Regions from separate parts of the Bifidobacterium adolescentis ATCC 15703 genome, predicted to be linked through region 3. Evidence: riboswitches for the same ligand, from Rfam matches in the RefSeq annotation. Region 3 holds a riboswitch; each other region holds the start of a gene.

Region 1 (3,276 bases), 320 kb from region 3:
GAAATACGCGCTCATATCAAAGCAGTCGCGCATCGAGGCGAATGGATAATTATTCATTGGTCTCCCCTTTGTTGTTCTTTGGGTAAGTGCTCCAGAAGAAGTCTTGTTATTTTCCGTTTATTTTCCGTCGCACCGCACTGAACGTATATATTCCGTATATACGATTGCGATGGTGCGAAACCATCCACGGAACGTTGCGGTCAGTTGGTTTCGATGATGTCGGACGCGGCCACCTGGTCGGCGGTGACGTTCCACAGCGCGTCGAGCAGCGCCACCTGGAACGAACCGGGGCCATCGGATTTGACTTCGGCGATTTCGGACGCACGATCATACAGCAGCGACGCGGCAAGGGCGGCGACCAGCGGCTCGGCCACGGCAAGATACGTTGCGGTCACGCCGCCGAGCGAACAGCCGGCGCCGGTGATCTTCGTCATCATCGCGCTGCCTCCGGGCAGGCGGAACGTGCGCTCGCCGTCGGTCACCAGATCAACCGCGCCGGACACCGCGACCGCGCCTGCTCCAACGGGGGAGCGCTTCGCCAGATGGCGGGCGAGACGCTTGGCCGCGTCGACCGCGGCATCGACCTCATCGACGGCTTCCACGCCGGCGGGACGGGTCGCGGGCGTGGTGCTGTCGGCGTCGGCGAGTCCCCACATCGCGTCGAGCGCGATGATCTCGCTGGCGTTGCCGCGCACGATGGTCGGCGGAACGTCACGGAACGATTCGAGGATGGCGGTGCGTGTCTCGCCGATGCCGGCCGCGACCGGATCGAGCACCCAGGTTTTGCCGTTCTCATGTAGCTTGCGCGCGATCTCGGGCAGCGCGTTCTTGAAGAACGGCAGCAACGTTCCCACGTTGATGTAATTGGATCCTGCGATTTCGGCGGTGGCGATCACGTCATCCGGCAGATAGCTCATGGCCGCGGTGCCGCCCGCGGCGAGCTGCGCGTTGGCCACCAGATTGATGGTTACGAAATTGGTGAACGACTGCGCCAATGGTGTCTGCCCGCGCACGTCCGTGACGGCTTGTTTGATGGCGGCACGCAATGTGCCGAGTGCGTCATTGGTGGATGGGTCATCGCTCATGATCTGCTCCCTACGTTGGTCCTAACCAACAGGTTCAAAGGGTCAGGCGTTCATGCCTATCTCAGCTTGATGGACTTGGACATCAAGCACCCCCGCATGTTTACAACAGTGGTTAATCTATCTGCGTCCCTTGACAGGCGCGATTCCGTAGGTGATTTTGGGCTTCCGTAGGTGGTTGCTGCCGGATAAGCATCGGCGAGATGCCTGGAATTAGGCGTTTGCTCGTGTCCGGATTCGAAGCTGACCGCCTACGGAACGCAAAAATCACCTACGGAACGCAGTCAGTCGCTTTGCGTCGTGTCGATGACGTTGCTGCAGTATGCCGTCCTGCCGGCAGTCACGTCGGCGTAGAAGCGCTGTTTTTCATCGATGTATGCGATGGCTTTACGCAGTTCCTCCAGTTGCGTCTCCAGATGCTCGCGTTTTTCGGCAAGGATTTCCTGACGTTCCGGTATCGATGACTCACCTTTAAGACAGAGTTGCGTGTAGTGCCGCATCTCCTTGATGCCCAGACCGCAGCGTTTGAGGCATGTCAGGCCGTTGATCCATGCGATGCATCGCTCGTCGAAGACGCGTCGGTTGTTCTGGTCTCGTTTGAGACCGGGCACGAGTCCTGAATTGCAATAGAACTTCAATGCTTCGTAATTCATGCCGGTTAGTTTGCAGGCCTGCTTCATCGTATAGGTTTTCATGTTCTTATGGAGTGGCACTGCCGTGATTGCCATACGTGGCTCCTTTCGGACGCTGCGCGGCAGGACGTTCGGCGGGTGCCGCCGGATGGGGTCGGGCTTGAGGCGCATTGTTCTTTTTGTTTGTACCTATCATGTCACATTTCCGGTTATTAATACCGGTAGATAGTACCGGCGTGCCGTAATTTGACCGGTAGCAGCTACCGGATTTTATCGTGGGGGTCAGAACGGCATACATGCCGGCACTGAATACCGACGAATTTATGGAAGGAAAAACAGTGGAATACGTGAAACTTGCCAACGGTATTGAGATTCCGAAGATCGGATACGGCGTCTTCCAGATCAGCAAGGACGATGCTCCTCGCTGCGTGCGCGAGGCCATCGAGACCGGGTACCGCCATATCGACACCGCACAGTCGTACTTCAACGAGGCCGAAGTCGGCCAAGGAATCAAGGATTCCGGTATCGATCGTAAGGATCTGTTCCTCACTACCAAGATCTGGATCAGCAATTACGGCTATGAGAACACGCTGAGGTCCGTCGATGTGTCCTTGAAGAAGCTTGGCACCGACTATCTCGATCTGGTGTTACTGCACCAGCCGTTTTCCGATACCTACGGCGCGTGGCGTGCACTCGAAAAGCTCTACAAGGACGGCGTGATCCGCGCCATCGGCGTGAGTAACTTCTATCCGGATCGTCTGGCCGATATGGTCGCCTTCAATGAGATCGCCCCGATGGTCGATCAGGTCGAGACTAATCCGCTCAACCAGCAGATCGAAGCTCGCAAGAACATGGTCAAGCGGGGCGTGGCTCAGGAAGCATGGGCTCCGTTCGGGGAGGGCATGCAGAACATGTTCTCCAATCCCACCCTGGCCAGGATCGGCGAGGCGCATGGCAAGTCCGTCGCGCAGGTGATCCTGCGTTGGCTCACCCAGCGCGACATCGTTGCTCTGCCCAAGTCCACGCACAAGGAGCGCATGGAAGAAAACCTGAACATTTTCGATTTCCGGCTCTCCGACAGCGAGATGGCAACCATCGCGGGCCTTGACACCAAGACCAGCATGTTCTTTCGCCACGACACCCCTGAGGCGGTCGACCGCTTCGTCGGTTATGTCAAGGAACGTGCCGGCCGCGAATGATTCCGGTCCATGACATGGTCGGTGCCGGCAGCACTGTGTATCTGGGCTTCCCGATTTGGTGGATGGCACCTGTTTGGCTGGTGAACGATTCCGTCAAATCCAACGATTTCGCAGGTAAGACGATCATTCCGTTCTGCACTTCCGCCAGCTCCGATATCGGCAACAGTGCATCCACGCTCCAGAAAATGGCAGGCAGCGGTACATGGCTTACCGGGCACCGTTTCTCGGAATCTGTTTCCGAGAAGGACGTGACCGATTGGCTGATTTAGTCCAAAAACGGTATCGCCGAATAGCGAAGACATGGGGCGACCATTGTACGTTCGGCTGCAGCATTTCGTGTGCTGAATAGCAGGTCGCCTCTTC
Region 2 (3,276 bases), 500 kb from region 3:
AAGGTCTATAGCGAAATATAAGATTAATATAAGACTTATATAAGTATTTATGATATATTATATAATGATTATATAAAACTATGGAGGTCATCATGATTGTGGCTGTAGTGAATATCAAGGGAGGTGTTGGCAAGACCACCACGGCCATCGCCCTCGCCACCCTTGCCGCACGGAAAGGGCACGAAGTCGTGGTGCTCGATGCCGATGAGCAATCCAGTGCGAGCCTATGGGCTTGGAATGCAGAGCAGAACGGCAAGCCGCTGCCGTTCTCGGTGGAAAGCGCCAACATCGCCACCCTACGCAGACTGAAGCCCGACGATCCGCGCCTCGTCATCATTGACACCCCGCCGACAGGCAAGATCACCGACGAAGCGACCTCCGTCTCGGACTTCGTGATCGTACCGACCAGTCCCAACAGCATTGACCTGCAGCAGACTTCGGCAGTGGCTGACAATCTCGAGGAAGTCGGCAAGCAATATGCAGTGTTGATAGTCCGTGCCGAGCCGCACACCATCGCGCTCAAAAGCGCGCAGGAATACTTCAGGGAGAAGGACAGCAGCGTGTTCGACGCTGTGATTCCTAAGAGGGCCGACTTGGGCAACGTGTACGGTCAGCCATTCGGCAGCAACCTATATGGCTACGAAGACGTCTACAAGGAACTCGAGGAGGCAACCAACTGATGGCGATTAAACCAATCAGGGCGAACAGGCCGGATGAGCCGACCGGCAGACTTATGGACCTGCAGGACACCAAGCACAAAGGCGACAGCGAAGGCAATGATAAGACCATGATGAGTTTCATGATCCCTGTCGACCTAAAAAAGGAACTTAAGGAACGCGCTGCGCGTCTTGGCACCAGCGCCTCGCGTCTCATCGTGGATGGAGTTCGACTGAGACTTAAGCAGGATGACTGACGCCAATCAATGATTTTTATATAAGTATTATATAGGTCCTATATGAATTTCATATAGGACCTATATATTTTAGCTCTTTTATGCGATACGCTTAGCTGGGATATCAATGTGGATTTAAGCATTGTTGTCTCTTGATGAAAAATGCGCAAACGGATGACGTCTCATCGGAGAATAAGGAACCATATCGTGTCATGTAGTACGCTAACGCAAATGAGGCAGACGGGATTAGTTCGGATCCATCGTTGGTAATTGAACATGGCGTTGGATAACCACCATGATTTGTGTCTGACGTGTAGTGCGGTGCTGGAATGGAATCTACTTTAAACTGATAGTGGGCGGGGGAGTGGTCCCTAAGGAAGACTCCGTTGAGACTGGATGGAAAGCGGCGTGGCATGGCGTGATAGACGAGGATAGCTATCCCCAGTGCTGCCCCTTATCATTGCGACGTTTATTTATAGAAGCAGTGGCAGACGTTTTTTGACACAGGGGAGTGACGATATAGGCGGCAATGATTTTCCAGTGCAGGGTCCACGCAAAAAGGACTATATAAAAGCAATATATCAACTATATTGATTTTATATAAATTCTATATAATAACTATATATAGTGATAAATGATGGTTTAGCATCTTGCGCTAAACCTGTTTCTCTCCTTCCAAAAACGGAAGGTGCCTCTTACGGCCGATCAGTTATGGTATTTGACCATCGACCTAAAAATTGCGGCTAATGCTATTTTTGCGTATTTCTGATGGCATGCAGTAAATTTGGTTAACGCGAATATGCCGCGGAACGCTTACACATTCAGATGTTATCCCTGATAGATTCTGGACAACGGAACGAAGTATGTCCCCGTATGGCTATACTAGGAGTCGCTAGGGGAGCGATTCCGCTGAGACCTTTGGGACCCTTTGAACCTGTGAGTTAATGCTCGCGTAGGGAAGCAAGACCGTGTTTACCGGTCTCCTAGCTAACAATGATGAAAGGGAGGCCGATAAATGGCACATGCAAAATTCGATGGATACGCTGCTGACTATGACAGCTGGTTCATGACTAACGAGAACGTTTTCCTCAGCGAGTTGAAGCTGCTCAAGGCTTCGTTGGATTTAACCGACGGGGGACGGATGCTATCAGTTGGTTGCGGATCCGGTTTGTTCGAGAAATCACTGCAAGACGAGTATGGCATCACTGTTTCCGAGGGCATTGAACCGTCTGAGGATATGGCTGCCATTGCGCGCAAACGTGGCATGGATGTGCAGATAGCCACCGCAGAGACGGCGGATCTACCAGAGGAATCATATGACGTGATCTACTTCAATGGATCTTCAAGCTATATTCCCGATTTGAAAGTTGCTTACGGAAACGTGCTCAAGGCGTTGAAGAAAGGTGGCAGCCTCGTCCTGCTCGATGTTCCGAAAGAAAGCGCCTATGGTCTGCTCTATCTACTGGCAGGAAAACTTGACACCTACGATTCCCCGGAAACCGTTGATACGGCGCCTAAATGCCCATACCCGTTGGAACTCGTCCATGCCGCTCTCTGGCATACAACCGAAGAGAAAAGTAAGGTTCTGACCGATGAACTTGGATTGCATGACCTACGTTACAAGCAGACGCTTGTCGCTCATCCCGTTTACACGAACCGCATGGTGGAGGAGCCTATCGATGGCTACTATGCCGGCGGATATGTAGCGATTGTCGCTAAGAAGTGATTCCATACGCCGTTTCGCGGTCGACGCATAGGACATTCGACCGCGAAACGGCGTATAATCCTGTTGCTTGAACGGCGATGAAGGCTGTTGCGTGCTTTGAATCTGACATAAGAAAAATTATCGGCGTCTGATTCTTTACGTCGATTTCAGTATGCCGGCAATTGTTCTTAGATGTTCCCGAACAATCCTGACTAATAGACTTGCGAAGATTGTTCAATTGTTGTCATGCTCTTTTATTCCCGTCTATTCCATTTATCGTTTTCATTGCTATAAATGTTGCTTCACTTCTCCGTGCGACACTTATTGACATATTTCTATATGTTGTAGATAATAAATGTACAACACTTAGAGACGGAGAACGCCATGAGCAGAGGTCTTGGAAAGGTCGAGCGGGAGTTGTTGGATGAACTGGAGCGGACCGGCATGGTAACGGTCGCGCCACGTGAGCTTTCTGCAGCGGAAAAAGAGGCTCGCCGACGAGCCGCACGGAGTCTTGACCGCAAGGGTCTGGCCGCAGTGCGTCAGAACCGCGGCACCAACTTGTTGCTTACCATGCGCAAAGCTGTCGACTGGGATGTCAGACATGGGGAACGTGCCTTGGAGAAGGCGCAGGAGAAAGAGAACGAAGCCCGCAAGGAAGGCTGGAATGCGTGGCGCG
Region 3 (3,276 bases):
CGCGCCGGTGACAGAGGCTCGTCCGACTCCAAGCGGTCCAGATACGCGAAGATGCGTTCCGGCGGTTGCTCCATTCTTGAAGGGACGAATTGGAACGTGGCGGGACGAATCCGCATGTCAACTCCCTGTTTTGCGAGCGCTCCTGTCAGTCGTTCGATGGGGTTGGTTCTTATGCCTTGTTTGATGGTTTGTGTGAGTGAGTTTTTGCATTGTGCGACGTTTTGTTTCCAGTCGCGCATCTTATATCCGGTGATGTTTTCGTGCCATTCGTAGTTGTCGCCTTTTGAATGTAGCGTCCATCCGGGCCATAGTGCGTTGAATGGGTTGATGGCCCAGTCGTCTTCGTAGATGGACCACCATTTTATTGTTTTGTTTATGTAGTCGATGTGGATGCCTTTTTCGGGTTGTTTGTTGTGTGTTTGGAGGTTCCATTGCCAGGGTTTGCCTTCGTTGCAGCCTTGGATGACTTTGTTGACGAGCGTATGCATTTTGTTGGGGCCGAGTAGGGCTATGTTTTCGAGGTCGATGTAGTTTCCCCAAGTGATTGTTTTGTTGTTTTCTGTTGTGCAGGAGAATGCGTCGGTTTCGTTGGATATGGTCCATGGGGCCATATCCGATGCGGCGTCGAAGTCGCCGAGGTCTTTGAACGAATGATCGGTGTAGATGATGTCTGTGTCGGCTCCGGTGGCGCGTAATGTGCCGCGTGTGTCTTCGGGGGACCAGATTGCGGTCCATCCTGGCCATGTCAGTTCGATCAGGGCGTTGATGAGCCGGGGAAGGTAGCAGCCTTCGCTTTCTTCGGCCCAGACGATTCGTTTGGTGGTCATATCGATGAACAGGGTGCCTTCGAGCCATGGCGCGCTTTTCATCTCTTGGGGGGTATCCACGCCGTATGGGGCCTCGTGGTCAACACCGCCGCGAACTGGCTGACCTGGCAGGGCTACCTCCTCTTCCTGATCGGCGGCAAGGACGGCAGCTGGGCATCCGCCAACCTCGGCGTGATCGTGGCGCTGCTTGTCGGCCTGTTCGGCGCGTTGGCGTTCCAGCGTGGAGACATCGCCAAGCAGGAGGCCGACCTGCCGGCATCCGAAACGGCGGATGCCATCGAAGCCAAGTGACGAACGGCGCGATCGCACAGGAAGGAACATACGATGATCGCTGAAGATGAGTGGCTGGTCGTCATCGACCGTCAGAAAGTATTCGCCGAAAGCGAATGGTCCGCTTGGGCCTGCGCCGACGGAACCTACTACGACACCAACGAAGCGTTCGCAAAACTGGCCAAGGCGTTCGGCGACCGCGTGGTCTACACGCGCTACGTCGCGCCGATTCCGCCAAAGGACGCCTGGGTCGACTACTTCAAGGACTGGCCGCAGTTCCTGGTACCGCCGGACGACCCGATGTACGACCTGACCGACGAGACCGCCGCCCTCGCCGAAGGCCATCAGGTGGTGGACCGCACCACATTCGGCAAATGGGGACAACAGCTGATCGACGCGATCGGCGGAGCCAAGAAAATCACGGTCTGCGGCGTGGCCACCGACTGCTGCGTGCTCACCACCGTGCTCGCCGCGGCCGATAACGGCGTGGCCGTGCGCGTTCCGGCCGACGCCTGCGCCGGCAGCACCCCGGAGAACCAGGAACTGGCGCTCAACACGATGCGCTTGTTCGAACCGCTGATCACGGTAACCGACACGGCGTCGATCCTGGCATAGCCGACAGCGGCTTTCCCGCATATCGATGGGTTCCGTGTTTTTCCGAAGGCCCAGGACTTTCGGGAAAACACGGAACCCATTTTTCCATTTCACGAGACTTTTGGCCGACATGTGGAATACCAGCCTGGAAACGCGCCGAACCATGTAATATCGCTTGCGGACACGGGGGCCATTATGGCTGAGAGGAAGCGACCGCTTCAACCGTATGAACGTATACCGGATAATGCCGGCGCACGGACGTCTCTCTACTTCCCGTGCCTTTGCATAAGAGAAAGGCACATACCTTTATGACTGAAGAAAACCAGTCTTCCGCAGTTCGCAAACCCAACGTCAAATGGCGTGTGGTCGACATCGTCGTGGCCGCGATTGTTGCCGTCGCATCCGGCGTGATCTTCTGGGCCTGGGACTTCATCTACGCCGTCCCGACCGCCCTGTTCGACAGCCTCACCCCGGGACTGGGCGGACTCTTCCATTTCATGTGGCTGTTCGCCGGCCCGCTCGTGGCCATCATCATCCGCAAGCCCGGCGCGGCCTTCTTCGGCGAAACCATCGCCGCGGTCATCGAAACGCTGCTGGGCAATCCATTCGGCGTGACGCACGCACTGCTGATCGGCATGGCCCAAGGACTCGGCGCCGAAATCGGCTTCGCGGTCTTCGCATACCGCAAGTGGAACCTGCTCACCGTGACCCTGGCCGGCGCGTTGACCGGCCTATCCAATGGCCTGTACGAGTGGGTCGTCACCGCCGGCTGGTCGACACTGCAAGGCGTTGTGTTCACCGTCTGCTGCGTCATCTCCGGAGCCGTATTCGGCGGAGCGCTCATGTGGTTCGTACAGAAGGCGCTCGCCAAAACCGGTGTGCTCGACCGCTTCGAATCAGGCAAGGCCGACGTCGTGGCCTGAACCACGCAACTCACAATCCAACAACAAACACAGAAAACATGCCGGCCGTCCGCCGGCGTATCCAAGAAAAGAGAAAATCATGACCAACCACGTTCCAGAAGCAACGAAACCCGCCAGTGGAGACTACGCCTGGCTGGGCGCGGAAGCCGGCTCCGTCGCCGACCTCATGTACATGCTCAACACCGAGGACTGGTACGACGCCATCAACTCGCGTTTCGTCAGCGAGCTGCTTGACGACACCTTGCCGGAATCCATCCTCAAGGCGTACCTGATCCAGGATTTCAAGTTCTATAACAACGGCATGATGGCGCGTCTCATCAAACTCGCCCCACGTCAGGAGACCAAGGACATGCTCGCGGCGCAATCGCAGTGGTTCGCCGACAACGAGGCCACCTACTTCGAGCACTTCCTCGAGGCCTATCACGTCAGCCAGGAGGAATACGACGCGACCGAACCGACCCCGGCCAACAAGGAGTACGGCGCATACCTCGACAGCCTGTCCGACAAGAGCTGGCCGGAACTGATCACCGCGATCTGCTGCATGGAATGGCTGTACCTCGCATGGGCCAAGCGCACCGTCGACGCCGACGTCATCCAGCAGGTGCCGGCGCACAAGGGCTGGGTCGACCTGCATGAAGGCGCGCACTTCCGCAAGTGGGTCG

Evidence for each region. A riboswitch is a leader RNA that binds a small molecule or an ion and turns the genes downstream of it on or off. The one in region 3 is predicted to bind thiamine pyrophosphate.
Region 1: another riboswitch for thiamine pyrophosphate. It lies ahead of BAD_RS06060 (hydroxyethylthiazole kinase); the one in region 3 lies ahead of BAD_RS04685 (ECF transporter S component).
Region 2: another riboswitch for thiamine pyrophosphate. It lies ahead of BAD_RS06770 (class I SAM-dependent DNA methyltransferase); the one in region 3 lies ahead of BAD_RS04685 (ECF transporter S component).

The regions. Positions count from the first base shown of each region.
Region 1 is NC_008618.1:1,414,221-1,417,496, reverse strand. Features, by position in the region: partial or broken gene BAD_RS06065 (thiamine phosphate synthase) at 1-57, opposite strand, end outside; gene BAD_RS06060 (hydroxyethylthiazole kinase) at 201-1,085, opposite strand; TPP riboswitch at 1,076-1,189, opposite strand; gene BAD_RS06055 (MerR family transcriptional regulator) at 1,367-1,810, opposite strand; gene BAD_RS06050 (aldo/keto reductase) at 2,038-2,913, shown strand; gene BAD_RS06045 (flavodoxin) at 2,910-3,182, shown strand.
Region 2 is NC_008618.1:1,591,761-1,595,036, forward strand. Features, by position in the region: gene BAD_RS06760 (ParA family protein) at 93-680, shown strand; gene BAD_RS06765 (hypothetical protein) at 680-913, shown strand; TPP riboswitch at 1,777-1,868, shown strand; gene BAD_RS06770 (class I SAM-dependent DNA methyltransferase) at 1,908-2,618, shown strand; gene BAD_RS06775 (hypothetical protein) at 2,982-3,276, shown strand, end outside.
Region 3 is NC_008618.1:1,090,265-1,093,540, reverse strand. Features, by position in the region: gene BAD_RS04695 (hypothetical protein) at 1-887, opposite strand, end outside; gene BAD_RS08630 (hypothetical protein) at 903-1,118, shown strand; gene BAD_RS04690 (cysteine hydrolase) at 1,152-1,712, shown strand; TPP riboswitch at 1,865-1,968, shown strand; gene BAD_RS04685 (ECF transporter S component) at 2,000-2,614, shown strand; gene BAD_RS04680 (TenA family protein) at 2,694-3,276, shown strand, end outside.